DNA from 3 places in the Streptomyces sp. NPDC027663 genome. Region 1 is predicted to be linked to each of the others. Evidence: riboswitches for the same ligand, from Rfam matches in the RefSeq annotation. Region 1 holds a riboswitch; each other region holds the start of a gene.
What was found. Region 1 has a riboswitch for cyclic di-AMP ahead of ACZ4SF_RS11065 (M23 family metallopeptidase). Riboswitches for the same ligand answer to the same signal wherever they lie in the genome.
Positions count from the first base shown of each region.

Region 1 (9,771 bases):
TCTACTCGTCCATGGACCGTGTCCTGGTCCACTCGGCGAGCTTCGGTGCCAACGCCCAGGCGATGGCGTGCGGTCTCGCCGTGCTGTCGGTCATGGAGAACGAGCAGATCGTCGCCGGCGTGCGGACGACCGGTGAGCTGCTCAGGTCCCGGCTGGCCGCGCTCGTCGACAACTACGAGCTGCTCGCCGACGTCCGTGGCCGGGGCCTGATGATCGGCATCGAGTTCGGCAGGCCCTCGTCACTGAAGCTGCGCAGCCGCTGGAGCATGCTCCAGGCGGCACGCAAGGGCCTGTTCGCGCAGATGGTCGTCGTACCGCTGCTGCAGAAGCACCGCATCCTCACCCAGGTCTCGGGCGACCACCTGGAGGTGATCAAGCTCATTCCGCCGCTGGTCCTCGACGAGGCCGACGTGGACCGGTTCGTGGGCGCGTTCACCGCGGTGATGGACGACGCGCACGGCGGCGGAGGGCTGGTGTGGGACTTCGGCAAGACCCTGATCAAGCAGGCGGTGGCGAACCGCTGACCGTCAGGGCTCAGTAGAAGAGCACCGCGAGGAGGGCGAAGGGGTAGAGCAGTCCGATGGTGCCGAGTACGGCTCCCGTCACGGCGGTCCACAGCCGGCCGCTGCCACGGCGGGCGTAGTGGACGCCCATCAGACCGAACGTGACGGCGAGTCCCCCGGCGATGATCATCAGGGGCAGCAGGCCGAACGTGAGCGTCGGCCACACGCCCACCGCGGCCATGACCCCGAAGACGAGTGCGGTGGGACCGAGGGCGCCGGCGGGTGTGCCGGACGGGTCGGTCGTAGTGCTCGCAGGCATGAGATCCCCCTTGGTTTGAACGTGTTCAAATCCAGGGCTTGATCGTAGCAGGGTGCATAGGGGCGCCCGGATGCCCGGGGCCCTTTGCCTCAGAGGCAAGGAAATTGCCGCCCAGGCAAAAACCGGGCTGAATAGAGGCATGAACGCCTCAGACGCGGCGCCCCCGGCCGGACCGGGCGACGAGCTGCCCGCCGTCGCGCCACAGCTGCGTGCCCTGCGCCGGCGCGGGGGCCTCACCCTGGAGGCCGCCGCCCGGGCCGCCGGACTCTCGCCGGCGCACCTCTCCCGTTTGGAGACCGGGCATCGTCAGCCTTCGCTGCCGATGCTGCTCGCACTCGCCCGTATCTACGGTACGACCGTCTCCGAGCTGCTCGGCGAGACGGTCGCCGACCGGGACGCGATCGTGCGGGCCGCCGACATGGAACCGACCCGGGCGGGCGGCTGGACCTACGTCCAGGCCGGCGCCCCCGGCCGCGGCATGCAGGCCCTGCGGGTCCGCGTTCCGTACGGCTCGCAGGGCGACATCGTCCGCGTCCATCCCGGGGAGGAGTGGCTCTACGTCCTCAAGGGACGCCTGCGCCTGCGCCTCGGCGACACCGTGCACCTGCTCGCGCCCGGCGACAGTGCGCACTTCGACTCGCTCACCCCGCACCGCCTCGCCGCCGAGGACCACGACGGCGTGGAGCTGCTGTTCGTCCACACCCTGCTGCAGAGTCCCACGGCCGCACTGTGCCTGGGGCCGCTGACCGGAGAGCTGTCATGAGCAACTTCGAAGAAAAGTTCCCCCGTGCCCTGTGGATCCGACTGATCATCTACATCGCCCTCGGGCATGTCCTGGCCGCGTTCCTGTACCTGCTGTTCGCGGTGGGTGCCAAGGGCTGACCCGACCGGGCCGCCGGTCGCAGCTCAGTCCAGCAGGCGCTCCCGCAGCCGGTCCCGGTTCCCGGGGGAGAGGCGCAGGCCCTGCTCCAGGTAGGTGTCGATGCCGCCCCAGGTCTCCTCGATGCTGTCGAAGGCCGCCGCGAGGTACTCGGCGCGGGCGTCGAAGAGCGGGCTGAGCAGTTCCATCACCTCGGGGGTGTACGCCGTGTCCGCACTGCCGCTGCGGTGGACCTTGTAGCGGCGGTGTCTGGCGTTGGACTCCAGGTAGTCCGTGACGATGGCGTCCCGCTCCACGCCCAGGGCGAGGAGGGTGACGGCGATCGAGATGCCCGCGCGGTCCTTGCCCGCGGCACAGTGCATCAGCGCGGGCACGCTGTCCCCGGCGAGCGCATGCAGCACCTGGGAGTGCTCGGCGGTGCGCTCCTTGACGATCTTGCGGTAGGAGGCGATCATCCGGCCCGCCGCCTTGCCGTCGTCGAGAATCTCCCGCAACTGGTCCAGGTCGCCGTCGCGGACCATCTTCCAGAACTCGGCGCCGTCGGCCGGGTCGCTCAGCGGAAGGTTCACGTTCCGCACGCCGGGCAGCTCGACGTCGGGGCCCTCCAGCTTCTGGTCGGCGGTGTTGCGGAAGTCGAAGATCGTGTGCAGGTCCAGGGAGGCCAGGAATGCCGCGTCCTTCTCGGTCGCGTGTGCCAGGTGCCCGCTGCGGAACAGGACGCCGTAGCGCACCCGCCGGCCGTCCACGGTCGGCAGCCCGCCCACGTCACGGAAATTACGCACTCCGGCCAGTTCCGGCTCGGTCGACGGGACCTGCTGCGTCACGGGTACTCCTCCCGGTCGGCCCCGCCGGCGCGGCTCGTCGACGGGCGCTCCGTCGACCATACGGCATCGATTTCCTCAGGCAATGAGTTGTCCACAGGCATTGTCAGGCAGGTCCGTGGCCCTTGATGATGTTGGCACTTGAGCGGATCTGTTGACACCTGTGAGGTCTCGATGGTGGACATCGCCGAAGACGGTCGTACCTGGCTCCTGTCGGGCCCGAGCAGCAGTTATGCCCTGCATCTCACCGACGCGGACGAACTGCTGCACCTGCACTGGGGTCCGCGCATCGCCCTCGCCGACGCCGAGGCCCTCGCGGTGAGCCCGCTGCCCGGCTACTGGCCCTTCGAGTCCCCGCTCGACGGCCGCGAGGAGTACCCCGTCGAGGGCGGTCCCCGCTTCGTCCGCCCCGCCCTCTCCGTGCGCACCGAGGAGCGGCGCGGGACGCAGTGGCGCTTCGTGTCGCACGACACCGAGGGCGCGGACCTGCGCCTTCGTTTCGACGACGACGGCGTGGGGATCACCCTGCACTACCGGATGCGCGGCGATGTCGTCGAGCGCTGGGTGACCGTCGAGAACGGCGGTCACGCGCGCGTGGAACTGCTGCGCGCCGACGCGGCCACCTGGACCCTGCCCGACCGTGAGGGCTGGCGGCTGTCCCAGCTGCACGGCCGCTGGGCCGCCGAGTCCCGGCTCACCACCGCTCCCCTCACCTACGGAGAGAAGGTCATCGGCAGCCGCCGCGGCCACACCGGCCACCAGCACCTGCCCTGGGTCGCCCTCGACACCGACGCCACCGAGGAACGCGGCGAGGTCTACGGCTGCGCGCTCGGCTGGTCCGGCTCCTGGCGCATCGCGGTCGCCCAGCTCCCGGACGCGCGCGTGCAGATCACCGGCGGCGCCGGCTACGACGACTCGGGCCTGCTGCGCCTGGAGCCGGGGGAGTCGTACACCACCCCGGTATTCGGGGGCCTGTGGAGCGACGGCGGTTTCGGCGGCGCGAGCCGCACCTGGCACGCCTACCAGCGCACCTGTGTCATCCCGGACGCGGAGCGGGACCGTCCGGTGCTGTTCAACTCCTGGGAGGCGACGAACTTCGGCATCTCCGAGGAGCAGCAGGCCGTCCTCGCCCGGCGCGCCGCGGAGATCGGCGTCGAGCTGTTCGTGGTGGACGACGGCTGGTTCGGCGCCCGTACCAGCGACCGGGCCGGCCTCGGCGACTGGACGCCCAACCCGGACCGCTTCCCGCACGGCCTGGGGCCCCTCGCCGACCAGGTGCACGGCCTCGGCATGCAGTTCGGCATCTGGGTCGAGCCGGAGATGGTCAACCCGGACAGCGATCTCTACCGGTCCCATCCCGACTGGGTGCAGTACCAAACGGGACGCAAGCGGACAGAACTGCGCAATCAACTCGTCCTCAACCTCGCCCGCGAGGACGTCCGGGAATATCTCTGGGACCGGCTGGACGCCCTGCTGTCCAGCGCCCCCATCGACTACGTGAAGTGGGATTTCAACCGCTGCTTCACCGACGCCGGCTGGCCGGGGGACCCGTATCCGCAGCGCCTGTGGGTGGACCACGTGCACGCCCTGTACGGCCTGCTGGACCGGTTGCGCGCGGCCCATCCGGGGGTCGCCTTCGAGTCCTGCTCGGGCGGTGGCGGCCGGATCGACCTGGGAGTGCTGAGCCGTACCGACGAGGTGTGGACCTCCGACAACACCGACCCGCTCGACCGGCTGGCCATCCAGCACGGCTTCACCCAGATCCACCCCGCGCGCGTGATGTCCGCCTGGGTCACCGACAGTCCGAACACCCAGCTCAACGGGCGGGTCAGCTCGCTGCGCTTCCGGTTCGTCAGTGCCATGGCGGGCGTCCTCGGCGTCGGCGGCGACCTCACCGAGTGGACCGACGCGGAACTGGCGGAGGCCCGGCACTGGGTGGAGCTGTACAAGGAGATCCGCCCCGTCGTGCAGCGCGGCGACTTGTACCGGCTGCGCCCTCCGACGGGTGGCCTGAGCGCCGTCCAGTACGTACTCGGCGAGGAGACCGTGGTCCTGGCGTGGCTGCAGGCGCAGAGCTACGGCGAACCGGTGCCGGCGGTGCGGCTGCGCGGACTCGATGCGACGGCATCGTACGAATGCCGCGAAACAGGCGAAATTCACAGAGGGGCGGTGCTGCTGCACCACGGGCTGTGCACCGGACTCACGGGCGACCTGGATGCGACGGTTCTCCGTCTGCGCCGCATCTGAGCTTTCTGTCCGAATTAGCGGTCTTCATCACAACTCGCTGTGGAATAAGGGGTCATGGTGGCACGTGGCGTGAGGAGGGTCATATCCGTGACCGTGAGTGGCGCGTCATGTCCATGCAATAGCGGCGCCGAAAAGGGAAATCGAAGGCTGAAGGAGGCGGGAATTCACGGAGGGTGACCATGAATTCCCGTATCCGATCACCCGAAACCCGAACAAGCGGAACCGGCTGCTTGTTTCCGTGTGTTCGGCTCGCTTACGTTCGCCACCAATCCGGACGGAATGCCGAATCCTGCCGCCGCCCGGAGTCCCCACACACTTGACCCGTGTACGGCAGGAGCGGGGGACCCATCAGGTACGACTGCCTGTCCCGGTCTCCGCGACAGGCTAGGGGTGAAGCCGTGCAGCGCGCGGCCGGGCAGCTCCAGTCCGAACCCGACAGCTGACCTCGCAGGCGCCGGAGAGGAATTGCGCCATGCCCGCCAAGGGTAAGCACCGACGCCCCAAGACCCAGCGTTTTTCCCGCTCCGTCGCCGTCGCCGGAACCGGCGGCGCCGCACTGGCCCTCCCGCTCTTCGGGGCCGCCGGAGCGCACGCCGCGACCCCCGCGCAGCCCGTTTCCGGAAAGGCCGTGCAGTCCGTTCCGAACACGGTGAAGAAGGCCCCCGCACAGCCGGATTCGAGCGTGCGCACCTACACCGTGCGGAGCGGTGACTGCCTCTCGAAGATCGCCGACGAGCAGCACGTCGCCGGTGGCTGGCACCGGCTGTACGACGACAACCGCCAGACCGTCGGCGCCGACCCCTCGCTGATCCGCCCGGGCCTGAAGCTCAGCGTCGGCAAGAAGGCCGCGCAGCCCCGCACCGAGTCCGCCGCCCCGCAGCACACCTCGGCCGCTGCGAAGCCCGCCCGGTCCGCCGCCTCCCAGCCCGCCCAGCCGCCCGCCTCCGCCGCCCCGCAGGCGAAGGCCACCGGCTACACCCTCCCGGTCGCCGGTGCCACCATCGGCACCGCCTACCACACGGCCGGCAGCATGTGGTCCAGCGGCTACCACACCGGTGTCGACTTCGTCGTCCCGACGGGCACCTCCCTCAAGGCCGTCGCCGCGGGCACCGTCGTCTCCGCCGGCTGGGGCGGCGCGTACGGCAACCAGGTCGTCATCAAGCTCGACGACGGCTACTACGCCCAGTACGGCCACCTGTCGCAGCTCTCCGTCTCGGCCGGCCAGAGGGTGACCGCGGGCCAGCAGGTCGGCCTCTCCGGCGCCACCGGCAACGTGACCGGCCCGCACCTGCACTTCGAGATCCGCACCACGCCCGACTACGGCTCCGACATCGACCCGGTCGGCTACCTTCGCCAGCACGGCGTCCCCGTCGGCTGAGCGGCGCCCCGCGCGAACACCACCTGCCTGACACGCCAGCGAAGGCCGGACCCCCGACCCCCGGGTCCGGCCTTCGGTATTCCCTGATTGGCAAATTATTTAAGAGTGTCTCATCTCACCGTTCGTCAACCCCGGCCTACGGTCGCGTAGGTCACATCCGAAGGTGAATCATGGTCCGACGTGGCAGACGATTCGAAGAATGACAACAGATCAGTGATCGGGTCGTACGTGGCGGTGGGGGACAGCTTCACCGAGGGCGTCGGCGACCACGGTCCCGACGGGGCGTTCGTAGGGTGGGCCGACCGTTTCGCGGTGCTGCTCGCCGACCGGCGTCCCGAGGGCGACTTCCAGTACACCAACCTCGCCGTACGCGGAAAGCTGCTGGACCAGATCGTGGCCGACCAGGTCCCCAAGGCCGCCGAACTGGCCCCGGACCTGGTCTCCTTCTGTGCCGGCGGCAACGACATCATCCGCCCGGGCACCGACCCGGACGAGGTGGCCGAGCGGTTCGAGCGTGCCGTGGCCAGGCTGACCGAGGCTGCCGGCACGGTGATGGTGACGACCGGTTTCGACACCCGGGGCGTCCCCCTGCTCAAGCACCTGCGGGGCAAGATCGCGACCTACAACGGGCACGTCCGCGCCATCGCCGACCGGTACGGCTGCCCCGTGCTCGACCTGTGGTCCCTGAAGTCCGTGCAGGACCGCCGGGCCTGGGACAGCGACCGGCTGCACCTCTCGCCCGAGGGGCACACGCGCGTGGCGCTCCGGGCCGGGCAGGTCCTCGCCCTCGACGTCCCGGCCGACCCCGAGCAGGCGTGGCCCCCGCTGCCTCCCCGGGGCACCCTGGAGGTCCGCCGCGACGACGTCCAGTGGGCGCGTGAGTACCTCGTCCCGTGGATCGGGCGGCGGCTGCGCGGCGAGTCCTCGGGGGACCATGTGACCGCGAAGGGCCATCTGTCGCCGGACGACATCAAGATGCGGATCGCGTCGGTCGCCTGACGCTTCCCGGCCGTGCCCCGGACCGCCGTAGGCGCGGGCCGGGGCACGGTGGCGTGCACGGTGGGGCGCGGTGCCCCCGCGTCCCGTGGGGTCCGGCCGTGGGTGCGGGTGGGGGGACACGCGGTCGCGGCCCGGAAAGGGGGGCGGGACCGGCAGCGGGCCGGGGGGCGCGGTGCGCGGACGCCCCGGCGGTTCGCTCACCGCTCCCGTTCGGTCAACCCATGCCGGTCCAGGCCCAGTTCCCGGGCCAGGGCGTCGTCCACCCACTCCTGGGCCCGGGACCGCGGCACTCCGCCCGGGTACGACGTCAGCTGCACGGCCAGCCCGTCCAGCAGCGCGGTCAGCCGCAGCGCCGCACCGGCCGGGTCCGGGCAGACGAACTCGCCGGCCGCCACGCCCTCGGCGATGACCTCCGTGATCGCCGCCTTCCACTGCTTGTCCAGATCCCGGGTGACTTCGCGCAGGGCGGGCTCGCGCAGGGCCACCGCCCAGCCCTCGATCCACAGCCGCCACCCCTTGGCCTGTCCGGTCGGCGCGTACCAGCGCACCGCGGACCGCAGCCGGCGCAGCGCCGACGTCCGCCGGTCCAGCAGCTTGCGCAGATGCGCGAGATCGTCCTTGGCCGCGAAGGTGAACGCTGCGGCGACCAGCTTCTCCTTCGTGGAGAAGTGGTACAGCACCAGCGCGTTGCTCACACCGAGGGCCGCGGCCACGTCGGCGATCCTCACCGCCGCAACGCCCCGCACCTCGATCTGCTCGATGGCAGCCCGCAGCAGCTCCTCCCGCCGCTCCGCCACGCTCAACCGCACTCTCGCCACGCGGTCACCCTAGTCGCTGCCGCCGGTGCCGCCTAAGTCGTCGGTCCGCCCCGGTTCGGCCGCGGACGCGCGAGAGCGGGGAACAGTGCCCCGCACCGTGGACGTCCGGGCGGTCCGGTCGGGCGAGGGTGCCGCTCGGCCGGGACAGCCGTACGACCGGGACGGCCCCTGTCACCGGTACCACCCGAACCGCTCCGCGATCACCGGCAGCCGGTCGGTCACCAGAGCGTGCGCGGCCGCGCGCGGGGTCGTGCCGTCGGCCGCCGCGCGGTCGAGCATCAGGCCGACCAGGGCGCGCATCGAACGCCGGATGCGGGCGAACGCCTCGTCGGCGTCGGCACCGATGTCGCCGAACAGGGTCCACCACCACCAGGCGTTCGTCCCGGAGTTGACCACCACGTCCGGCAGTACGGTCACCCCGCGCGCGGCCAGCAGCGCCTCCGCCTCGGGCATGACAGGCATGTTGGCGGCCTCGACGATCCAGCGGGCACCGATCCGCTCCTGGTTCGTGGTGTCGACGGCGTACGACACGGCCGCCGGCACCAGCACCTCCGCGTCCACGGACAGCCAGGCGTCGCCGGGCAGTTCGCGGTCGCTGGGGCGCAGCACCCCGCGGTCGACGGTGCCGTAGCCGTCCCGCGCGGCCAGCAGCGCCTCGACGTCGAGCCCGGCCGGGTTGGCGATGGTGCCCTTGACGTCGGCGACGGCCACCACCGTCAGGCCCGCGCGCGCGAGGAAGCGCGCGGTGGCTCCGCCCATCGTGCCCAGACCCTGCACCGCGATCCGGGTGCCCGGGTGCGGCACCGCCGCCCGGTCCAGGGCCGCGAGCACCGACTCGGCGACCCCGCAGCCGCCGGCCAGTTCGTCCAGGCCGATGCCGTCCACCTCCACCGCGAAGGCGTCCGCGAGCCGCTTGCGGGCCGCTGCCTCGTCGTCGAGCAGCGGATACACCGCCTGGACGGAGGAGACCAGGCCCGCCTCGGCCGCCGCCCGGTCCACCAGGTCCTGGGTGAGGCCCAGGTCCTCGCCGGTGGCCCAGAAGCTCTCGATGTACGGCCGCATCGCCCGCAGATAGCGCACGAGGAGCCCGTACGCCTGCGGGTCCCGCGGGTCGCAGTCGATGCCGCCCTTCGCGCCGCCGAGCGGGACGTACCGGCTCCCGGGGTTGTAGTGCAGGGCCTCTTTCATCGTCATCCCGCGGGCGAGGCCCGCCACCTCCTCCGGCGTGCAGCCGGGCCGCATCCGCAGACCGCCGCTGGCCACGCCCCGCACCAGGCGGTCCACAACCAGGAATCCCCGGCGGCCGGTGACGTGGTCGGTCCACACGAGCGACATCAGGGGGGTGGTCATGGGCTCTCCTCGGGGACGGCGATCAGGGGTGGAGCAGCGCGCTGCTCTCGGGAGAGTGCGACGACGACGCGTGCCGAACCGGCGGCTACTGAACAGTGAGTCAGTATCCGGAGTCGGTCGCGGGCCTGTCAACGCGCCGGTCGGACCCTTCGTGGTGCCGCGCCGTACCCGCCGTGCCGGGACGGTCGGAGGGGCCGACCATAATGGAGGGCCTCACCCACTCCACCCGGGAGGTACCGTGTCCGGACTGCGTTCCCCGAACTCCGGGATCCGTGCGCTGCGGCCCGCGGCCTTCGGCGCGGACCCGGGCGGTGAGCGCCTGGCACGCATCCGCCGTTCGCCGCACTTCAAGGACGGCGTCTTCCAGAACCCCGGCGGTCCCGCCCGCACCCGGCCCTCCGGTTCCACGCTGGATCTCGCGAAGGTGTTCCTGGACAAGGACACCCGGCCGCTGCG
Region 1 is NZ_JBVHSK010000003.1:383,216-392,986, reverse strand. Features, by position in the region: gene ACZ4SF_RS11095 (aspartate aminotransferase family protein) at 1-524, shown strand, start outside; gene ACZ4SF_RS11090 (hypothetical protein) at 535-822, opposite strand; gene ACZ4SF_RS11085 (helix-turn-helix domain-containing protein) at 962-1,585, shown strand; gene ACZ4SF_RS11080 (DUF6126 family protein) at 1,582-1,704, shown strand; gene ACZ4SF_RS11075 (tyrosine-protein phosphatase) at 1,729-2,526, opposite strand; gene ACZ4SF_RS11070 (alpha-galactosidase) at 2,698-4,770, shown strand; cyclic di-AMP (ydaO/yuaA leader) riboswitch at 5,074-5,239, shown strand; gene ACZ4SF_RS11065 (M23 family metallopeptidase) at 5,243-6,148, shown strand; gene ACZ4SF_RS11060 (SGNH/GDSL hydrolase family protein) at 6,362-7,147, shown strand; gene ACZ4SF_RS11055 (TetR/AcrR family transcriptional regulator) at 7,345-7,965, opposite strand; gene ACZ4SF_RS11050 (glutamate dehydrogenase) at 8,137-9,315, opposite strand; gene ACZ4SF_RS11045 (MBL fold metallo-hydrolase) at 9,554-9,771, shown strand, end outside.

Region 2 (9,771 bases), on a different contig from region 1:
GGCCTCGTCGGCGAAGTCCTCGGGCGTGGCCGGCGGCTCGGCCTGGTGGTCCTTGCCGGAGGCGGCCGCGGTTCCGTGGTAGACCTCGTTGCTCTTGCTGTCGTAGCCCCAGACGTCCTTGCCGTTGTGGATCAGGCTGTACTCCGCGCCGCTCTCCAGGAGCGACAGTTTCTGCCGGTCCGGGCCGTCGGTGGCGACGCGCAGGGTGTGGGTGCCGGAGACCAGCTCGGTAAGCTTGGACGTCGGGTCCGCGGAGGAGCCGTCGTCGCCCTGGGCCGCCCCGGACGCCAGGCTGTTCTCCAGGCCGCCGAGGTCCGGCAGGCCGAGGTCGGTGCTGATCTTCACGGTGCCGGACAGCTGCTGCACGTCCGACTTGGCGATCTTCTCGATGAGCTGCTGTGCGCTGATCTTCGGCAGGTCGGGGTCACCGGAGTCGGCGAGCGCCGGGACCAGCCCGATCGTGGCCGCCGCCACCCCCACCACCGCGACCGGTACGGCGTACCGGGCGGCCGCGCGCCGGCCGGAGCGCGGGGCAGCGTCCCGCGCGGCGTCCTCTCGCGCGGCGCCCACTGCGTCGTCGGATTCGTACGGTGCCATGTGTGCCTTACCTCCGTCGTCGGCGGCGGCTGTCCTCACGCTGGTACACCTGAGCCGCCATTCTCACCCGAATCGGTGAGGAGTGGTGATTTCCGTGGTTTCCATCTCACCAAATCAGCCGTGAAGAAGCGTCAGACCTCGGAGCCAACTGCATGTACGCCTGCGGTATGACACACGAAGGCGGCGTCTCCCCCGACCCGTAGGGGTCGTGCCGGAGAGCGCCGCCCGTACGGGTGACCGGCCTGGTCAGCCGGCCCGGTGCACCACCGCGTCGCACAGCTCCATGAGCGCCGCCTTGGCATCGCACTCCCGCAGCGGGGCCAGCGCGGCCCGCGCCTCCTCCGCGTACCGCACGGTGTCCCGACGGGCCTGCTCCAGGGCGGGGTGCGCGCGCAGCGCGGCCAGTGCCTCGGCGTGCCGGGTGTCGTCGCTGAGGTCGGAGTCCAGCAGCTCGCACAGTGCGACGTCCGCGGGCAGTCCGAGGCGGGCGGCCTGCTCGCGCAGCCGGAGCACGGGGAGGGTGGGGATGCCCTCGCGCAGGTCGGTGCCCGGGGTCTTGCCGGACTCGTGGGAGTCGGAGGCGATGTCCAGGACGTCGTCGGCGAGCTGGAAGGCGACCCCGAGCCGCTCCCCGTACTGGGTGAGCACGTCGACCACCGTCTCGTCGGCGCCGGACATCATCGCGCCGAACCGGCAGGACACCGCCACCAGGGAGCCCGTCTTGCCGCCGAGCACGTCCAGGTAGTGCTCGACCGGGTCACGGCCGTCCGTGGGACCCGCGGTCTCCAGGATCTGGCCGGTCACCAGCCGTTCGAACGCGAGGGCCTGCACCCGGACCGCCTCGGGGCCGAGGTCGGCGAGGATCTGGGAGGCGCGGGCGAAGAGGAAATCGCCGGTGAGGACCGCGACGGAGTTGCCCCAGCGCGTGTTGGCGCTCTCCACCCCGCGCCGTACGGCGGCTTCGTCCATGACGTCGTCGTGGTACAGCGTGGCCAGATGTGTCAGCTCCACGACCACGGCCGACGGCACGACGCCCGGGGCGTAGGGGTCGCCGAACTGGGCCGCGAGCATCACGAGCAGCGGCCGGAACCTCTTCCCGCCGGCCCGTACGAGGTGCTGCGCGGCCTCCGTGATGAACGGGACCTCGCTCTTGGTGGCCTCGAGCAAGCCTTCCTCGACAGCCGTCAATCCGGCCTGGACATCGGCTTCCAGAGCCTGGTCCCGCACGCTCAGCCCGAACGGCCCGACGACGGTCACGAGGGGTCTCCTGTCTGCTGGTGTCTGCTGGCGATTACACGGTTTGTCGATAGGTCGCTGCCCTCACTCAAGTCAGCGTATCCGGTCCTCTTTCGATCACCGATAGCGCCCACCGGTCCAGCCTGGGCGGTATCGACGCACGGCCGGGCATAGTTGCGATCAGATGGTAAGAACGGACATTTATTGACTTAACCGTAATTCTTGCGCCATGTCGTGACCTGGAAGCCTCTCCTAACGCCTCCTTTCGGCCATCTCTCGGTACGACAACGAGGCGTACCTCATCCGAGGTTCCACCACGAGCCCGACTTCAGGCCTGAATCCCCCGAATCCCTCATGTCTGATTTGAAGTAATTTGCTATTTCGTGAATTGGGTCACGCGCCCCTCCGGCCCACCCTGTCCGCCCGGACCCCGTCGAGCCCTTCTCCTGCTGGCGAGTTGAGGATTGGCAACCGCAAAGGATCAAGCAGCCCAAACGGCGTAGATCAAGGTCAAATGGCACGTTGTACGAATCCAGTACTTGTTCCCGACATGTGCTCTCGCATACGTTCCGGGCCGTCGGGCGGACGCCGAATCCTGCCGCCGCCCGCGTAACCCATCGACGAACTCATTCGTACGGCAGGAGCGGGGGAACCAGGTAAGCCGCCAACCCGAACGGCACACGCCGATCGGAACGGCCAGGGGTTAAGTCGTGCCTTCCCCCGGCACGGCCGGGCACCTCCCCGCCCGAACCCGACAGCTCACCTCGCAGGCGCCGGAGAGGAACCCCCCATGCCCGCTGCCGCTCAGCCCTGCCGTACCCGGAACAGCCGCCTCCTGCGCGCCTTCGCCGCCATCGGCACCGGCGCCGCCGTACTCGCCCTGCCGGTCATCGGCGCGACCAGCGCCTCGGCGGCCGACACCACGACGGCCTCCACCACCCTCGCCGGCTACCCGAACAACCTCGACGGCTGGATCCGCGAGTCGCTCGCGATCATGGCCGAGAAGGGCATCCCGGGCACCTACAACGGCATCTACCGCAACATCATCCGGGAGTCCTCGGGCAACCCCGCGGCCATCAACCTCTGGGACTCCAACGCGGCCAAGGGCATCCCCTCCAAGGGTCTGCTCCAGGTCATCGACCCGACGTTCAACGCCTACCACGTGGCCGGTACGTCGTTCGACATCTACGACCCGGTCGCGAACATCACCGCCGCCTGCAACTACGCGGCCGACCGGTACGGCTCGATCGACAACGTGTTCGGCGCCTACTGACCGGACCCGCAGCGGGCGTTACTGATATCCCGGTCAGTCGGTCGGGAACAGTCTTTCGAGGACGACGGCGACGCCGTCGTCCTCGTTCGACAAGGTGACCTCGTCGGCGACCGCCTTGAGTTCGACGTGCCCGTTGGCCATGGCGACGCCGTGTCCGGCCCAGTCGAACATCGGGATGTCGTTGGGCATGTCGCCGAAGGCGAGGGCCCGTTCGGGATGGATGCCCAGCCGCTCGGCGGCCAGCGCCAGGCCCGTGGCCTTGGTCACCCCGCTCGGCTGGAGTTCCACGGTCCCCGGCCCCGACATGGTGACCGTCGCCAGCGAGCCCACCACCGACCGCGCCACGGCCGCCAACTCGTCGTCCGACAGGCCGGGGTGCCGCAACAGCACCTTGCTGATGGGCTCGCACCACAGGTCGTCCCGTCGGCCGACCCGCAGCGCGGGAAGCGTCGGATGGGGCATCCGGTAGCCCGGCTCGATGAGCGTCAGGCCGTCCACGCCGTCCTGGTCGACCGCCGCGTAGACCTGCCCCACCTCCGCCTCGATCTTGCCGAGCGCGGTCTCGGCCAGCTCCCGGTCCAGCCGCACCGACCACAGCAGACGGTTGGTCCGGGCGTCGTAGACCTGCGCACCCTGCCCGCACACCGCGAGCCCCGTGCAGCCGAGGTCCGCGAGCAGCGGCCGCACCCGCGGGGCCGGGCGGCCGGTGACCACCAGATGCCGGGCACCGGCCCGCACCACCCGCGCGAGCGCGGCGAGCGAGCGGTCCGAGACCGTGTCGTCGCCGCGCAGCAGCGTCCCGTCCAGGTCGGTGGCGATCAGGGCATGTGCGGGGGTGGGTGCCATGATCAGAGAATACGGACACCGCGCCCCGCCGACTCACCCGTCGTTGCACGCACTTACGTGCTGACCGGCCCCAACTGTCCTGTTCCGGCTGGTCAGTTCCGGACGACCGGCCGGAGCCGGGCCTTGGACGATCAGTCCCAGGTGGTACTCGCGGGCTCCTCTACAGGAGTGCAGGACAGCCCCGTCCGGGTCTCAGCCGTGGGCCGACGCCAGGTGCTTCGCCAGGCGCGGGGAGGCGAACTCCGTACCGCAGACGAAGCGCATCACCGGGCCGTACGAGGACGCCGCCGGCAGGCCGGTGAAATACAGGCCGGGCACCGAGGAGACGTAGCCGGGGCCGAGCTTCGGCGTGCCGCGGCTGACCGCGAGCCGGGTGCGCAACTCATGGCCGAGGAAGTCCATCGCCGCGATGTCGACGCGGTAGCCGGTGGCGGCGATCACGTGGTCGGCGGTGAGCCGCTCGGTCCGACCGGCGTGGGTGCGGACGGTCAGCACAGGGCTTCCGTCCCGGACCTCGGCTCCCACCACCCGCTCGACGTCCTGCACCTGCACGCTGCTCTCGAAGCGCTCGCGCAGCCACCAGGCGCCGAGCGGGCCGAGAACCCGGCGGACCAGGTAGTGGCGAATGGTCCCGGGCAGGAAGCGGTACGGGTGCGGGTAGTAGCTGAGCGCCCACAGCGACCAGGCACGGCCGAACGGGGACTCCGGGCGGTACGTCGGCTGGTGCCAGGGCGGGGCGCCGAAGGCGACCCGGCCGCGCCCGCGCGCGACCACGCGCACGCGTGCACCCGCCTCGGCCGCGAGCGCCGCCGTCTCCAGCGCGGACTGACCGGCGCCGATGACGATCAGCTCCTTGCCGGCGAAACGGCCCAGGTCGTGGTGCTGGGAGCTGTGCGAGACCGGGGCGCTCGGCGCGGGCCCGTCGGCCGCCGCTCCCGCCAGCTCCGCCGGAAGGTGGGCGAGGCCCGACAGACCGGTGGCGACGACGACCGCGCGCGCGGTGAGCAACTCTCCCGAGTCCAGTTTGAGTTCGAAGCCGCCACCGGCGTCCCGGTCGACCGAGACCACCCGCACCTGCTCCAGGTCGGGGACCAGCTTCTGCTGGAACCACTCCCCGTAGGCGATGAAGGTCTCCACCGGGACGATGTCCTCGTCGGTCACCAGGCGGCGGATCCCGGCCGCGTCGCAGTAGTCGACGAGGGTGTGGCCGGGCTGCGGGCAGTCGAGGTTCGAGGCGGCGGGCGTCGACTTCAGGAGCATGCCCTCGGGCATGTGGTCACGCCAGCTGACCATGGGGTCGCCGAAGACACGGACGGGAATGCCCCGCGCCCGCAGATGGGCAGCGGTGGACAGGCCGAACGGCCCGGCCCCGATGACTGCAACCGGTCGAATCACGAAGTCCCTCCCCAGGACGCGATGCGCCACCCTCGTGGCCTTGCCTACTTCGTGGAGGTGCTGCTGCCGCGGCGGCTGGTCCGCCACAGCTGATACAGGTGCTTCGCGCCCGGGCGCACGAAGCGGGCGAGCATCGTGACGAACGGCAGCGGGTCGTCACCCGCCAGCCAGGCCAGCTCGGTCCCGCTCGCCTTCACCGGCGCGTGCGGGGTCGTGTAACCGCTGCGGCGGTAGGCGAGGAGGGCCGGGAGGTCGATGTTCTCCACGATGTAACGGTGGCCGGCGCGCTGTTCCCCCTCCGGTACAGGGCGGCCGGTCAGATGCAGGTGCATGGCACGCACGACGTCCACGCCCGACTCGTTCTCGAAGAGGCGGAACTGGGCGCCCATGCGCGGGTTGAAGTCGAGGAGCTTGTACTGTCCGTCGCGCCGGTCGAAGCGCAGGTCGAGGTCGATGATGCCGCTGAAGCCGATCTGCTTGATGAAACGTGCGGCGAGGTCGGCGAGTTCCGGGTTGTCGACGACGTACGCGTTCGCCGTCATGCCGGCGTGCGGCGGCCAGGAGCGGACCTTGACGCCGGTGAACAGCGTGAGCGGGCTGGAGTCCTGGTCGAAGCAGGCGTGCACGATCCAGTCCTCGGCCTGGTCACGCGGCAGGTACTCCTGGAGGATCACGCCGGGGTCGTCGCCCCAGTCGCGGGCCAGGGTGAGCAGTCCCTCGCGCGTGCCGATCCTCGTAGTGCCGTTCACGGCGGGCCTGCTGCGGCGGACGAACGCCTCACGGTTCTTGGCCACCACCGGGAAGAATGCCGTGTCGGCGAAGGCGACGATGTCGTCGTACGACTCCGGGAACGCGGCCGTGGGGCTCGCGATGCCGTGCTCCGTACACATTTCGTGCAGCCCCTGCTTGCTGGCCAGCCGGCGGGGCAGCGCCGGCTCCACGCGCGGGAACAGGAAGGGTCCGGCCAGGGCGCCCTGGTGCTCGGCGATCAGGACGGCGGCCTCCTCGTCCGTCGGGATGAGAACGGCCGGGCGGCCGATCCGGCGGCCGATGCGCAGCAGGCCCTCGACCAGGTGGTCCGGGTCCTCCGCGCCGGTCGTCGGCCACACGAACGCCTTCTTCAGGTACCGGGAAGAGGCCGCCGGTGTGTAGGGGTCCTCGGTGATGGCGTACATGGGCACGCCCAGGCGGCCCAGACTGCGGATCGCGCCGACGCCTCCGTGGTGCAACGGATAATCGCCGAACTTGACGATCAGCCCGGGCACGTCCCGATCGGCTTTCACAGGCACGCTGACGGCGTTTCCGGCCACGGGTCCCCCCACGTGTCCCCCAAAGTGGAACGGACCCACCCCGTCCGTGTCCCCAAAGGACGCTAAGCCGGAATTGCCGCCTCCCACAAGGCTTATCCGGACATTGCGAACTCTTTAGACACTGTGCGAGCAACGTTTCGAGCACTTCTCCAGGTGCTGCCCAAGACACGCATGTCGGCCGTAACGTGTGGCGCGACCACATGGAACGCATCGCCATGCATGGCCCGATGAGAGTGAGGCAGCACCCCATGCCCCCCTTCGACGTCCCCGAGGGCGACCCCTTCGGTCCGCACAACCTCCCCTATGGCGTGTTCTCGCCCTCCGGCGGCACGGAACGGAGGGTCGGCGTCCGTCTCGGTGAGCACGTCCTCGACGCGGGCGCCGCAGCCGCGGCGCTCGGCTCCCCCCACCAGGCGCTGCTCGCCCGGCCCACGCTCAACCCGCTCATGGCCGCCGGCCGCGCCACCTGGTCGGACGTGCGCCGTGACATCACCTCCTGGGTCACGGACCCCGCCCACCGTGCCACCGTCGAGCCCCTGTTCCACCCGCTGTCCGAGGTGACGCTGCACCTGCCCTTCGAGGTGGCGGACTACGTCGACTTCTACGCCTCCGAGCACCACGCCCGCAACGCCGGCCGGATCTTCCGTCCGAACGCCGAGGACTCCCTCACCCCGAACTGGAAGCACCTCCCCATCGGTTACCACGGCCGCGCCGGCACCGTGATCGTCTCGGGCACGGACGTCGTACGGCCCTCCGGGCAGCGCAAGGGCCCGAACGACCCGGCACCCGTCTTCGGCCCGTCGATCCGACTGGACATCGAGGCCGAGGTCGGCTTCGTCGTGGGCGTGCCCTCCGAGCTGGGCCGTCCGGTCCCCCTCGGTGACTTCCGGGAGCACGTCTTCGGGCTGAGCCTGCTCAACGACTGGTCCGCACGGGACCTCCAGGCCTGGGAGTACGTCCCCCTCGGCCCCTTCCTCGCCAAGTCCTTCGCCACCTCGGTGTCGGCATGGATCACCCCGCTGGAGGCGCTGGAACACGCGCGCGTGGCACCGCCGGAGCGCACCCACCCGCTCCACCCCTACCTGGACGACTCGGCACCCGGCCTCGAACCCGCCGGGTACGACCTGCGCATCTCCGTCGCGCTCAACGGCCACGTGGTCTCCGAGCCGCCGTTCTCCACCATGTACTGGACCGCGGCCCAGCAACTCGCCCACATGACCGTCAACGGCGCCTCGCTGCGCACCGGCGACCTCTACGGCTCGGGCACGGTCAGCGGCCCCGCCGAGAACCAGCGCGGCTCCCTGCTGGAACTGAGCTGGAACGGCCGCGACCCCCTCGAACTTCCGGACGGCAAGCGGACCTTCCTGGAGGACGGGGACGTGGTGACCCTGACGGCGTGGGCGCCCGGCGCGGACGGACGCCGGGTGGGCCTCGGAGAGGTCAGCGGACGGGTCCTGGCCGGCTGAGCGGCGGCGGGGCCGATACCGGGTCCCACCGATCTGCAGCCGGTCCGTGCGGGCGCGCGCGTGGCGCCCGCACGGACCGGCACCCGTCGAACGCGCGGCGCCGGGCACGGCCTTCCCCGGTGGCGGGCCTCCCGCGGAGTGACCGACGAGGATCCACTCGGGCCGGTGGCCAGAGGGACGGCCGGGGCGCGGCGAACCGGTGTACGCGCGCGTGCCGTCGGCCCGGCCGGATCGTCGCCGACCCCTGACTCGGACCGCCCGTCTTCGTCATACTGACAAGGACACGCACCACGCGCGACGCACCGCCGCGCGCCCGGCACCACGCACCACCCCACCCGCAACTCTCCGACCAGGAACCGGAGCCCCGGCATGACCGTCTGCCTGCTCCTGCTGAGCGTCGTCGCCCTGACGGCGGCCGTGCCGGCGCCGCGCGCGCTGACCCGGGCCGCCTGGCCCGAGCGGGAACCCGTGGTCGGGCTGTGGGTGTGGCAGTGCCTGGTCGCCACTGTCCTGCTGTGCTGCCTCACCGCACTGGTCCTGGGCACGGCGGCCGTCTTCCACACCGTCCGAGACCGGGTGTTCGCACCCGCGCCGCCCGTCGTCACCGCCGCGTACGACCTGTCCGCGGCGCCGGTGTGGGCCGCCGTGCTCACCGTGCTGCTGGCCTGCGGGGCCGCCTGGACGACGGCGATGCTGGCCCGGGAACTGGTCGAGGCCCGCCGCAGCCGGGGCCAGGCCCGGGCGCACCTGCGCGAGCGCGCCCCCGACCTGCCGGCCGGGCTGCCGGCTGCGCGCGGGCCGATGCTGGTGCTGGAGGACGAGTACCCAGACGCCTGGTGGATGCCGGGACACCCGCCGCAGCTGGTCGTCACCACGGGGGCGCTGCAGCGGCTCACCGACCACCAGCTGGACGCCGTCCTCACCCACGAACGCGGGCACGCCCGCGCCCACCACGACTGGCTGCTGCACCTGTCCACCGCACTCGCCACGGGCTTCCCGCACGTGCCGCTCTTCGCCCACTTCTGCGACCAGACGCACCGCCTGGTCGAGCTGGCCGCCGACGACACCGCGTCCCGGCGCTGCGGACACCTCACCACGGCCCTGGCGCTGATCGAACTGAACCAGCACCGGGGCGTCCTGTCCTGCGACTCCAGCCGCCGCCTGCTCGGCGAACGCGTGGACCGCCTGCTGGAACCACCGCCGCGGCTGATGCGCCGGCACCGGGCCCTGACGACGACGGTGGCCGCACTGGTGCCGTTGCTACCCCTGCTGATCACCTTCGCACCGGGCCTGACGGCACTGTCCTGACCAGCCCGCCGGGTGGCAGATCTTGCCCAGCCAGCAGAAAAACCCCAGCTCAGAGAGCTGATCCGGAAGCGTTCACCTGGCGCAACACTTCAGCAACACCTAATTCCCTACCCGTTGGGTATGGTTCCGGCCATGCCAGCCACCGACCGCCTCCGAGACCACGCCGGGCAGGGCGCCGCGACCACCGTCGCCGCCCACCGCGCGCGGCGCCGGCTGCGTGCGGACCGGGCCCGGCAGCTCGCCGACCTGCTGCGCCGCCAGATCCTCACCGGCGCCTTCCAGGACCGCAACCTCCCCCACGAGTCGACCCTCGCCACCGACTACCGAACCTCCCGCAACA
Region 2 is NZ_JBVHSK010000002.1:834,713-844,483, forward strand. Features, by position in the region: gene ACZ4SF_RS08695 (LolA family protein) at 1-597, opposite strand, end outside; gene ACZ4SF_RS08700 (polyprenyl synthetase family protein) at 844-1,854, opposite strand; cyclic di-AMP (ydaO/yuaA leader) riboswitch at 2,442-2,619, shown strand; gene ACZ4SF_RS08705 (transglycosylase SLT domain-containing protein) at 2,624-3,106, shown strand; gene ACZ4SF_RS08710 (HAD family hydrolase) at 3,140-3,952, opposite strand; gene ACZ4SF_RS08715 (FAD-dependent oxidoreductase) at 4,145-5,347, opposite strand; gene ACZ4SF_RS08720 (carboxylate--amine ligase) at 5,392-6,636, opposite strand; gene fahA (fumarylacetoacetase) at 6,906-8,123, shown strand; gene ACZ4SF_RS08730 (M56 family metallopeptidase) at 8,493-9,431, shown strand; gene ACZ4SF_RS08735 (GntR family transcriptional regulator) at 9,564-9,771, shown strand, end outside.
Region 2: it holds a riboswitch for cyclic di-AMP, as region 1 does, so the genes downstream of both, ACZ4SF_RS08705 (transglycosylase SLT domain-containing protein) here and ACZ4SF_RS11065 (M23 family metallopeptidase) in region 1, are expected to answer to the same signal.

Region 3 (9,771 bases), on a different contig from region 1:
CAGGCCCTCGCTGTCGGAGAAGTCCTGCAGCGGGCCCTCGTAGGTGTCCCGGGAGACCAGGTTGTAGTGGGGCTGGAGTGCCACATAGCGGGCCAGGCCCTCGCTGTCGGAGAAGTCGAGGGAGGCCTTCAGGCGCTCGGCGGTGATGTTGGAGGCGGCGATGTGCCGGACCTTTCCGGCCTTCACCAGCTCGTCCAGCGCGCCGATGATCTCCTCGACCGGCACCTCGGGCTTGTCGAAGTGCGTGTAATAGAGGTCGATGTAGTCGGTGTCCAGGCGGCGCAGGGACGCGTCGGCGGCAGCCTTGATGTTGGCCGCTGACAGGCCCTGGAACCGGGGGTGCTGGCTGACCTTGGTGGCGATGACGACGTCGGAGCGGTTGCCGCGCGCCTTGACCCACTTGCCGATGATCGTCTCGGACTCACCGCCCTGGTTGCCCTCGATCCAGGCGCTGTAGCTGTCGGCGGTGTCGACGAAGTTGCCGCCGGCGGCCGTGTAGGCGTCGAGGACGGCGAACGAGGTCTGCTCGTCGGCGGTCCAGCCGAAGACGTTGCCGCCGAGGGAGAGGGGGAAGACCTCGAGGTCGGTGGAACCGAGTTTGTGCAGAGAAGTCATGCTCTACGTCAACGCCGGCGGTGGATGATCGCATTCCGCCGCCGGCGTCCGAGTTCCCGCGAAGGGCCGTCACCGGCTCCCGGGAAGGACGTGTCAGGGGTTGAGGCCCTTGCCCCGCAGCCATGCCATCGGGTCGATGCCGGTGGCCTGGCCGCCGGGGTGGACCTCCAGGTGCAGGTGCGGGCCGGTGACGTTGCCGGTGGCGCCGACGCGGCCGATGACATCGCCGGTGGCGACCTTCTGGCCGACGGAGACGCTGATCGAGGACTGGTGGCAGAACCACAGCTCGGTGCCGTCGTCCAGGGTGAGGATCGTGCGGTAGCCGTAGGAGCCGGCCCAGCCCGCCTCGGTGATCTTGCCGCTGTGGACGGCCTTGATGAGGGTGCCGGTGGGGGCGGCGAAGTCGAGACCGGTGTGGTAGCCGGAGGACCACATCGAGCCGGCCTGGCCGAACGTCGAGGTGATCGTGTACGAGGAGGTCGGGAGCGCGTACTGCTTGGCCAGCTCGGCCAGGCGCTTCTCCTCGGCCGCCTGCTTGGCTTCGGCCGCCTTCTGCTCGGCGTCGGCCTCGGCCTTCTCCTTGGCGGCGGCGGCCTTGGCGGCGGCCTCCTTCTCCGCCTTGGCGGCCGCGTCGGCGGTCTGCTTCTCGGCGGCGGCGAGCGCGACGGCGTGGGCCCTGCTCTCGGCCTGGCCCTGCTGCTGCTCGGCCTGGGCCATGATCCGGTTGCGCAGTGTCTCGCCGGCGTCACCGCCCTGCTCGGCCTCGGCGGAGGTCACGCCGACGCCGCTGAGCGCGGTGGTGGCCTCGGGAGCCTTGTCGGCGTCGTCGTCGAAGAGGGAGCCGACGGAAGGCAGGTCGGGAAGGGAGATGGAGACCGGCGGTTTGCCGGTGTTGGCGCTGGCCATGCCGCCCGCGCCGACCGCGGCGATCACGCCGACGCCGAGGACGGTGGAGCTGCGTGCGAACCCGCCGCGCTGCTTGGCGACGCGGTGCCGGCCACGGACGGGGGTGATGGACTCCTCGGTGGGATTCCATTCCTCCCAGGGGCCCTCCTCCGCACGGTAGGCGCCGTAGCCGAAGGTCTCGGACTCGCGCTGTGCCGGTATGAACGGGGCTTCGGGGGCAGGCCGGTTGGACGCCACGCGGGCGTACTCCTTTCCTTCCTCCGCCTACCGGGTTAGCTGACGGGTTCGGAGCAGGAAGGTCTCCTACGCGCGTATACCGGTCGTGGACTCCGTGAGTTCACGACCGCGGCATTCGCGTGATTCACCCCAGAATGGTGGTTCCCCGGTTCCCTTGCGGGATTCGGCGCGTGCGCACGGAGCCGCCTCTTGTGACGGCTGGGACGACCGCGCTGCGTTATCGAACGTTAATAGACCTGCCGGTCACTTTCCAAGCCGTTCGACTTGATCATTAACGTTTTTGCCTGCGGAACTATCGGCAAGTAGGCGACCAAACCGGGCGAGTTGGCCGTACTTGGGGAATGTTCAGTAGTCACTCGCTGTTTGATGGTGACTCAGGTGTCATGCGGAGGGCTTCCATCCGCTCACCTTCCGTGACAACACGCGGCTCGTCCGGCCGGTCCCCACGGAAACCGGTGTGCAGGCGGTCCTGCGTATGGCGTATGCTGTAACCACAACGACGCGGGGTGGAGCAGCTCGGTAGCTCGCTGGGCTCATAACCCAGAGGTCGCAGGTTCAAATCCTGTCCCCGCTACTGAAAACTCAGGGCCCGGAATCCATCGGATTCCGGGCCCTGAGTGTTTCCGGCCCCCTTGGAAGGGCCGCTCGTCTCGGGAAGCCGCTCGTGCCGGGAAGCCGCTCACCTTGGGGGAGCGCTCGCCACGGGCAGGCCGCCCGTCACCGCAGAAGATGGGCGTTCGGCGCCTTGGCGAGTTCCTCCAGCTCCGGCAGCACGACGACCTGCGCACCCCCGGCCCGCAGCACCCCCGTCCCGTCGGCAACCGCCACGAACGTGTCCGGCTCCCGCCAGGCGGTGACGACGCGGCGCACACCCGCCGCGAGGATCCGCTCGGCGCAGGGAGCGGGGCGTGAGGCGCGGCGGGCGCAGGGCTCCAGGCTGCTGTAGACCGTGGCGCCGGGCAGCCGCGGATCGGCCGGGTCGGCCTTCGCGAGGGCCGCCTCCTCCGCATGGACCACCGGGTCGGCACCTTCGCGGGAGTGGCCGCGGGCCAGCTCCGTACCGTCGGCGGCGACCACGACCGCGCCGACGCTGAACGCCGTCTCGGAAGGCGGGCACAGCGCGGCCAGCTCGCATGCGGTGCGCAGCCAGTGGCGGTCGGCGGCGGTGGGCGCCGGGCCGGCGCCGGGGGCCGTGGGCTCGTAGCGCATGAGCACGACGTCCTCGATCCGGCGGGTGTCGAGCAGCCGCAGGCGTCCGCCCTGGTAGCCACCCGGCCCGAAGAGGCGCGGGGCCGCGGGGTCGCCGACGAACAGCGGGGCGAGGACCAGCTGGAGTTCGTCGGCGAGGCCCTGCCGGAGCAGCTGGGTGTGGACCCGTCCGCCGCCCTCCACCATCAGACGCCCGACCCCGCGCACGTCGTGCAGGTGCTCCAGCAGGTCACGCCAGTCCAGATCGGGGCCGAGCGGGACGACGTCGGCGGTGCTCCCGAGCAGGCGCGAGGCCCGTCCGGCACCCTTGTCGGTCGTATAGACGAGCTTGTCGCCGCCGGTGTGCCAGAAGTTGGCCGCAGGGTCGAGGTCGCCGGAGGTGGTGACGGTGACCTTGAGCGGATATTCGGGCCTGCCCGCCCTGGTGCGGGCCGCGCGGCGCTCGGCGGAGTTGACCAGCAGGCGCGGGTTGTCGGCGCGGATGGTGCCGGCGCCGACGAGAATGGCGTCCACGGAGGCCCGCACCTCGTCGACCCGGTCGAAGTCGGCCGGGCTGGACAGCAGGAGCCGTTCGGGGCCGGTGTCGTCCAGGTAGCCGTCGAGGGAGACGGCGGCGGACAGCAGCACGTACGGCAGGGGCATCGGCGCACTCTCTTCCGGAGGGCGGACGGTCGACAGGCAGACCGCTTGGTTCAAGTTTGAAGCAAACTTACACTGGCGACATGACGACTCGCTGGCTCACCCCCGAGGAGCAGCGCGCCTGGCGCGCCTACATCGCCGCGTCCCGCCTCCTGGAGGACGCGATCGACCGGCAGCTCCAGCAGGACGGCGGTATGCCGCACCTGTTCTACTCGGTGCTGGCCAACCTGTCCGAGGCGCCCGGCCGGCAGCTGCGCATGACCGATCTCGCCGAGACGCTGAAGATCACGCGGAGCAGGCTGACGTACGTGGTGACCCGGCTGGAGCGGGACGGACTGGTGCGCCGCGAGAACTGCAGCCAGGACAAGCGCAGCTCGCTCGCACTGCTGACGGACGAGGGGATGGCCGTACTAGAGCGTACGGCACCCGGGCACGTCGAGACGGTGCGCAGCACGCTCTTCGACCGGCTCACCCCCGAGCAGGTGGGGCAGCTGGAGGCGATCTGCACGGGGATCGCGCGCGGGCTGCAGGGTGAGGACGACGGGGCGCGGGCCGGGACGGAAGAGGTGCCGTGGCGCCGGCGGTCGTCGCCGTGCTCCGGTACGCCGTCCGACTGAAGACATTGATTCAAGTTTGAAGCATGGGGGAGGGTCCCGAGCCAGCATCTGCTTCAAATCTGAAGCAGGTGCCTCGACGGAACGGAACCCGGAGACCCGCATGCCCGACATCCCCGCCGCCACCGCCGCCACCCCGCGCGCCCGTGTCCGGGTACCGCTGCGCTTCGCCGACGGCTACCGCGCCGACGCGGAGATCGTCACCTTCCACGGCCTCGCCGACGGCCAGGAGCACATCGCCGTCGTCCTCGGCGAGCCCGGCCCCGTCCCGCTGGTGCGGCTGCACTCCGAGTGCCTGACCGGTGACGTCTTCGGCTCGGCCCGCTGCGACTGCGGCCCCCAGCTGCGCGAGGCCGTCGAGCGCATCACCGACCGCGGCGGCGTCCTGCTCTACCTCCGCCAGGAGGGCCGCGGCATCGGTCTCTACAACAAGCTCGACGCCTACGCCCTCCAGGACCAGGGCCTCGACACCTACGCGGCGAACGCCGCCCTCGGCCTCCCCGAGGACGCCCGCGACTACACGGCCGCCGCGCAGATGCTCGACGCGCTCGGCATCACCGAGCTGGACCTGCTGTCCAACAACCCCGACAAGGCAGACCAGTTGCGCTCACTGGGAGTCGCCGTGCGGGACCGGGTGCCGACCGGTGTCTTCACCACGGCCCACAACGTCCGCTACCTGCGCGCCAAGGTCCTGCAGACCCAGCACACCCTGCCGCTGGCCGAACTGACGGAGTTGCCGGACCTCACGGAGCTGACGGAGCTGACGGAGCTGAACGCCGGCTAGGGAGTCCCGCCGCCCCCGGGCCCCGGGTCTCAGCCCCGGCTCCGGTCCGGGAGCCGGAGTGCCGACAGCACGCCGAGGGCGAGGAACGCCGCCGCCACGGCGTAGGTGAGCCGGAAACCGGCCGGGGCCGGGCCGCTCGCGCCCAGCACCACCGACAGCACGGCCGTACCGACGGACGCGCCCAGCTGGGCGTTGATGCTCAGCGCGGTGCTCGCCCCGGCCAGCCGTTCCTGAGGCAGATCCCGGGTCGCCGTGGTCATCGCCGGCATCAGCGTCATCCCGGCGCCGACGCCCATGACCATGCCCGCGGCCACGATCCGCCAGGGCGCCACCCCGGCCGTACCCGTCTGCCACGCCAGCAGGCCCATGCCGAGGGTGGCCACCGCGCACCCGGCCGCGATCAGCCGGCGCGGTGCGACCCGGTCCATCCGCCGGGCCGCGATCTGCATCGTCGTACCGACCACCAGCCCGACCGGCGCCCCGAGCAGCCCAGCCGTTGCCGCGCTCAGTCCCCGTTCCTGCTGCCAGTACAGCGGCCCGAGCAGCATCGAGCCGAAGTACCCGCAGGTGAAGGGGGCGAGGGTGCCGATGCCGGCGGCGAACGTGCGGTTCCGCAGCAGCCGCAGGTCCAGCAGCGGTGCGCGGACGGCGAGCGAGCGCCGTACGAAGGCCGCCGCGAGCACGGTACCGGCGAGCGTCGGCAGCAGGGTGCCGGGCGCCGTGAAGTCGCCGCGTTCGCCGCCGCGCGCAAGGCCGTACAGGAGCAGGGCCAGCCCGGGCGAGAGCATCAGCAGGCCGGGGACGTCCAGCCGGGGCGGGTCCGCACGGCGGGCGTCCGGGGCGTCGGCCGGCAGCAGCCGGACGGCGAGCAGCAGGGCCAGCGCTCCGACGGGCAGGTTGATCAGGAAGATCCAGTGCCAGGAGGCGGCGTCCACCAGCCAGCCGCCGAGCATCGGGCCGGCCACCGGGCCGACCAGGATGGGCAGCCCCAGCAGCGCCATAGCCCGGCCGAGCCGGGCCCGGTCGGCGACCCGCATGCCCATCGTCATGCCCACCGGCTGCAGCAGGCCGCCGCCCAGGCCCTGCAGCACGCGGAACGCGATCAGACTGCCCGCGTCCCAGGCGCAGGCGGCGAGCAGGGAGCCCAGCGTGAAGAGGGCCAGCGCGAGCATGTACGTCCGCCTGGCACCGATCCGGCCCATCGCCCAGCCCGCGGTCGGAATGACGGCGGCGAGCGCGAGCGTGTAGGCGGTCGCGGTCCACTGGATGGTCTCCAGCGGGGCACCGAAGGACTCCGAGAGGTGCCGCATCGCGACGTTGACGATCGTCATGTCGAGCACCGCCATGACGGAGCCCAGGACCACGACGGTGACGATGCGGTAGAGGGCGGAGGAGGCGGGGGCTGCCTCGCCGGCCGCGGGAACGGGGCTTCCGTTGCCGGGTGCGGGAACGAGAGCTGCCTCGCCGGCCGCGGGAACGGAGGCTCCCTCGTCGGCCGCGGGAGCGGAACGACTGGTGCCGGAGGGCTGGAGGGTGGTCATCGTGGCGCTCCTCAGCCCGCGTAAGGGCGTTCGGTGCGTGCGGACCGCAACGCCCGGCCCCACCAGCCGAGCTGGCCGAGCATGCCCTTGGCGGCGCCGGCGCACACGTCCGCGTCGCGCGGGACGCCGTCCTCGCCGAGGCCCGACCAGGGCCCGTGCAGGCTCACCGAGTCGCGCACGGTCACCGCGTGCAGTTCGGCGAAGACCAACCGCAGCTGCTCGACCGCGCGCAGCCCGCCGCCGAGACCGCCGTACGACACGAAGCCGACCGGCTTGGCCTGCCACTCGCGGTGGTGCCAGTCGATGACGTTCTTCAGGGACGCCGGGAAGCTGTGGTTGTACTCGGGCGTGACGACGACGAACGCGTCGGCGGCGGCGAGCCGCGGCGACACGTCCCGCAGCGCGGCGACGGCCTCCCGACTCGGCGTACCGCCCCAGCCGGGCAGCACCAGCGGCAGGTCCACGCCGGCGAGGTCGACGACGTCGAACTCGAACCCCGGGTCCGCGGCGGCGGTGGCGAGGAACCAGTCGGTGACGGCCCGGCCCAGGCGCCCCTCTCGCACGCTGCCGACGACGACGGCGACGCGGAGCGGACGGTCCTCGGCGGTACGGGCACCGGCGGTGGATTCGGTAACGGACACAGCTGTCCCCCTCTGATCTGGGCATCCGATGGCGGGCGACCACACCCGGTGGTCGCCTCACCAGCAAGGTACAACGGTCGTTGTAAAAATTACAACGACCGTTGTAGTTCGGTTAGAGTCGACTGGTCACGAAGGAGGCAGGCGTGAGCGAGACGAACGAGTCCCGGCTGGAGCGTGCACGGCACGAGGTGTCACCGCGCAAGCTGCAGAAGCAGATGGCGATCGCGAGTGCGGCCTGCACGGTCTTCGGCCGCGAGGGGTACACGCGCGCCTCGGTCGACGCGCTCGCCGCCGCGGCCGACGTCTCCACGCGGACGCTCTACAACCACTTCCCCGGCGGCAAGGCCCAGCTCTTCCAGACGGTCGTGACCTGGACGTCGAGCGAGGTCCGCGACGCCCAGCTGGCCCGCCTGCGCGCCGCACTCGACCCGGAGCGCCCGCCGCACCCCGACGACCTGGAGCGCGCGCTGGTCGCCTTGGCACGTGGCTTCAGCGGACTCCTGACCGATTACGCGAACCACTTCGCCCTGGTCCGCCACATCCACGCGGAGGCCGACCACGTGCCCCCGGAGGTCCTGGCGGCCTGGCACGAGGCGGGCCCGGAACCGGTAGCCCGGGCCGTCACCGAGGCGATGGCCCGCCTGGAGGACGCCGGCCTGTTGAACCTCCACGGCGACGCGGCACTGGCGGCGGGCCACTTCACGGCCCTGATCTCGCACAGCATCATCCAGACGACCCACTACGGCGTCCTGCCGCTGCCGACGGCGGAGACGGAGCGCCTGATCAGGGGCGGGGTGAGCGCGTTCCTTCGGGCGTACGGGACTCAGCGGACGCCTCACGAGGCCTAGCGAACGGCTCCACAGGACCCGCCGGAACGGTTCACGGATCCGGCGGACGCCTGCGCGGCCGACGCGGCGCCTCGCAGACAACTCCACGTGCAGTACTCTGCCCGCAGTGGTGTATCGAGGGCAAAACCCAGGGCTGGGACGGACATGGTGAGAAGGAACGACCAACGGCGCGCCGCGCTCGTCGACGCGGCGATCGAGGTACTGGCGCGAGAGGGCGCTCGGGGGCTGACCTTCCGGGCGGTGGACGCCGAGGCGGCCGTACCCACGGGCACCGCGTCCAACTACTTCACCAGCCGCGACGACCTGCTCACCCAGGCCGGCGCCCGTGTCTACGAACGGCTGCAGCCCGACGAGGCGCTCCTCGAACGCCAGCGGACGGCTCCCCGTGACCGGGCCTCCTATGTCGGGCTCATGCGCGAAGTCGTGGGCCGCGTCGCCTCTTTCCGCACCGGCTATCTCGCCCTGCTGGAACTGCGCCTGGAAGCCACCCGCCGTCCGGAACTGCGCACGGTCCTCACCGAACGCGTCCGCGCCGACCTCGACGCCAACGTCGCCTATCACGAGGCCAGCGGCCTCCCCGGCGACACCATGGCCGTCAAACTCCTCTACCTGACCCTGAACTGGCTGATCGTCGAACAGCTGACGCTGCCCGAGGTCCTCACCGAGGAGGAACGGGACGCACTGGTGACGGCGGCGGTGGAGCGGATCGTGCAGAACTCCTAGACCGCCCGGGAAACCGGAAGCGCGCACCGGCTCCCTCAGGCGCACGGACCCGTTCTCTCAGGCATACGCACCCGTTCTCTCAACCGCGCGCACCCGCTCCCCTCCGGCGCACGCACCCGCCCTCCTCAATCGCGCACACCCGCTCCCCCCCGGCGCGCGCACCCGCCCTCCTCAGCCGCGCGCACCCGCTCCCCTCCGGCGCGCGTCCCCGCTCCTCAGGCGCGATGGGACCGAACGGGTGACGATGGGTGTGTTCTCACCTCACCGTTCAACCCGATGGGATTCGAGGTGGATGACATGGCCTTCCCCTCCGATTCACCCGGCACGAGCCGGCCGAGCGAGACCCGGCAACCCGGCGCGCCACCGGGCGAAGGCCTGACAGCCCTGGCGAACCTCGGCTGGCAGGCCCTGTTCACCATCGGTCTGGCATCGATGGCTCTGGGTGTCGTCGTCCTGGCCTGGCCGGGCGAGACACTGCGCGTCGTCGGCATCGCCTTCGGCGTCTACCTGCTGGTCACCGGGGTCTTCCAGCTGACCGCGACCTTCGGCACGCAGGTGCCCGTGCATCTGCGCGCGCTGCACTTCATCACCGGTGCACTGTGTGTGCTGCTCGGGCTCGTCTGCTTCCGGGGCACTCTGGAGTCGATCCTGCTGCTCGCGCTGTGGATCGGCTTCGGGTGGCTGCTGCGGGGCGTCACGATGACGGCGGCCGCGGCGTCGTCCCCCGACCTGCCGGCCCGCGGCTGGCTGCTGACCCTGGGGATCCTCACTCTGCTCGCGGGCATCGTGGTGATCGTCCTGCCGTTCGGCTCGATCGGCACGCTCACCCTGACGGTCGGCATCATGGCCATCGTCGTGGGTGTCGTCGAGGTGTTCCATGCCGTCCAGTTGCGTGTCGAAGCCGGCCGTCTGACCCGGGGCACGACCCCCAGGCAGCGGCGGTCCCTGTTCCACGCCCACCCGCACCCGCAGCACTGACCGCGGGAACGGCGTTGTTGCCGAACACGACGGAGC
Region 3 is NZ_JBVHSK010000023.1:21,807-31,577, forward strand. Features, by position in the region: partial or broken gene ACZ4SF_RS35675 (aldo/keto reductase) at 1-615, opposite strand, end outside; gene ACZ4SF_RS35680 (M23 family metallopeptidase) at 709-1,758, opposite strand; cyclic di-AMP (ydaO/yuaA leader) riboswitch at 1,768-1,937, opposite strand; tRNA gene ACZ4SF_RS35685 (tRNA-Met) at 2,259-2,332, shown strand; gene ACZ4SF_RS35690 (dihydrofolate reductase family protein) at 2,476-3,609, opposite strand; gene ACZ4SF_RS35695 (MarR family winged helix-turn-helix transcriptional regulator) at 3,690-4,223, shown strand; gene ACZ4SF_RS35700 (GTP cyclohydrolase II) at 4,324-5,004, shown strand; gene ACZ4SF_RS35705 (DHA2 family efflux MFS transporter permease subunit) at 5,034-6,545, opposite strand; gene ACZ4SF_RS35710 (NADPH-dependent FMN reductase) at 6,557-7,186, opposite strand; gene ACZ4SF_RS35715 (TetR/AcrR family transcriptional regulator C-terminal domain-containing protein) at 7,330-8,034, shown strand; gene ACZ4SF_RS35720 (TetR/AcrR family transcriptional regulator) at 8,179-8,757, shown strand; gene ACZ4SF_RS35725 (HdeD family acid-resistance protein) at 9,055-9,735, shown strand.
Region 3: it holds a riboswitch for cyclic di-AMP, as region 1 does, so the genes downstream of both, ACZ4SF_RS35680 (M23 family metallopeptidase) here and ACZ4SF_RS11065 (M23 family metallopeptidase) in region 1, are expected to answer to the same signal.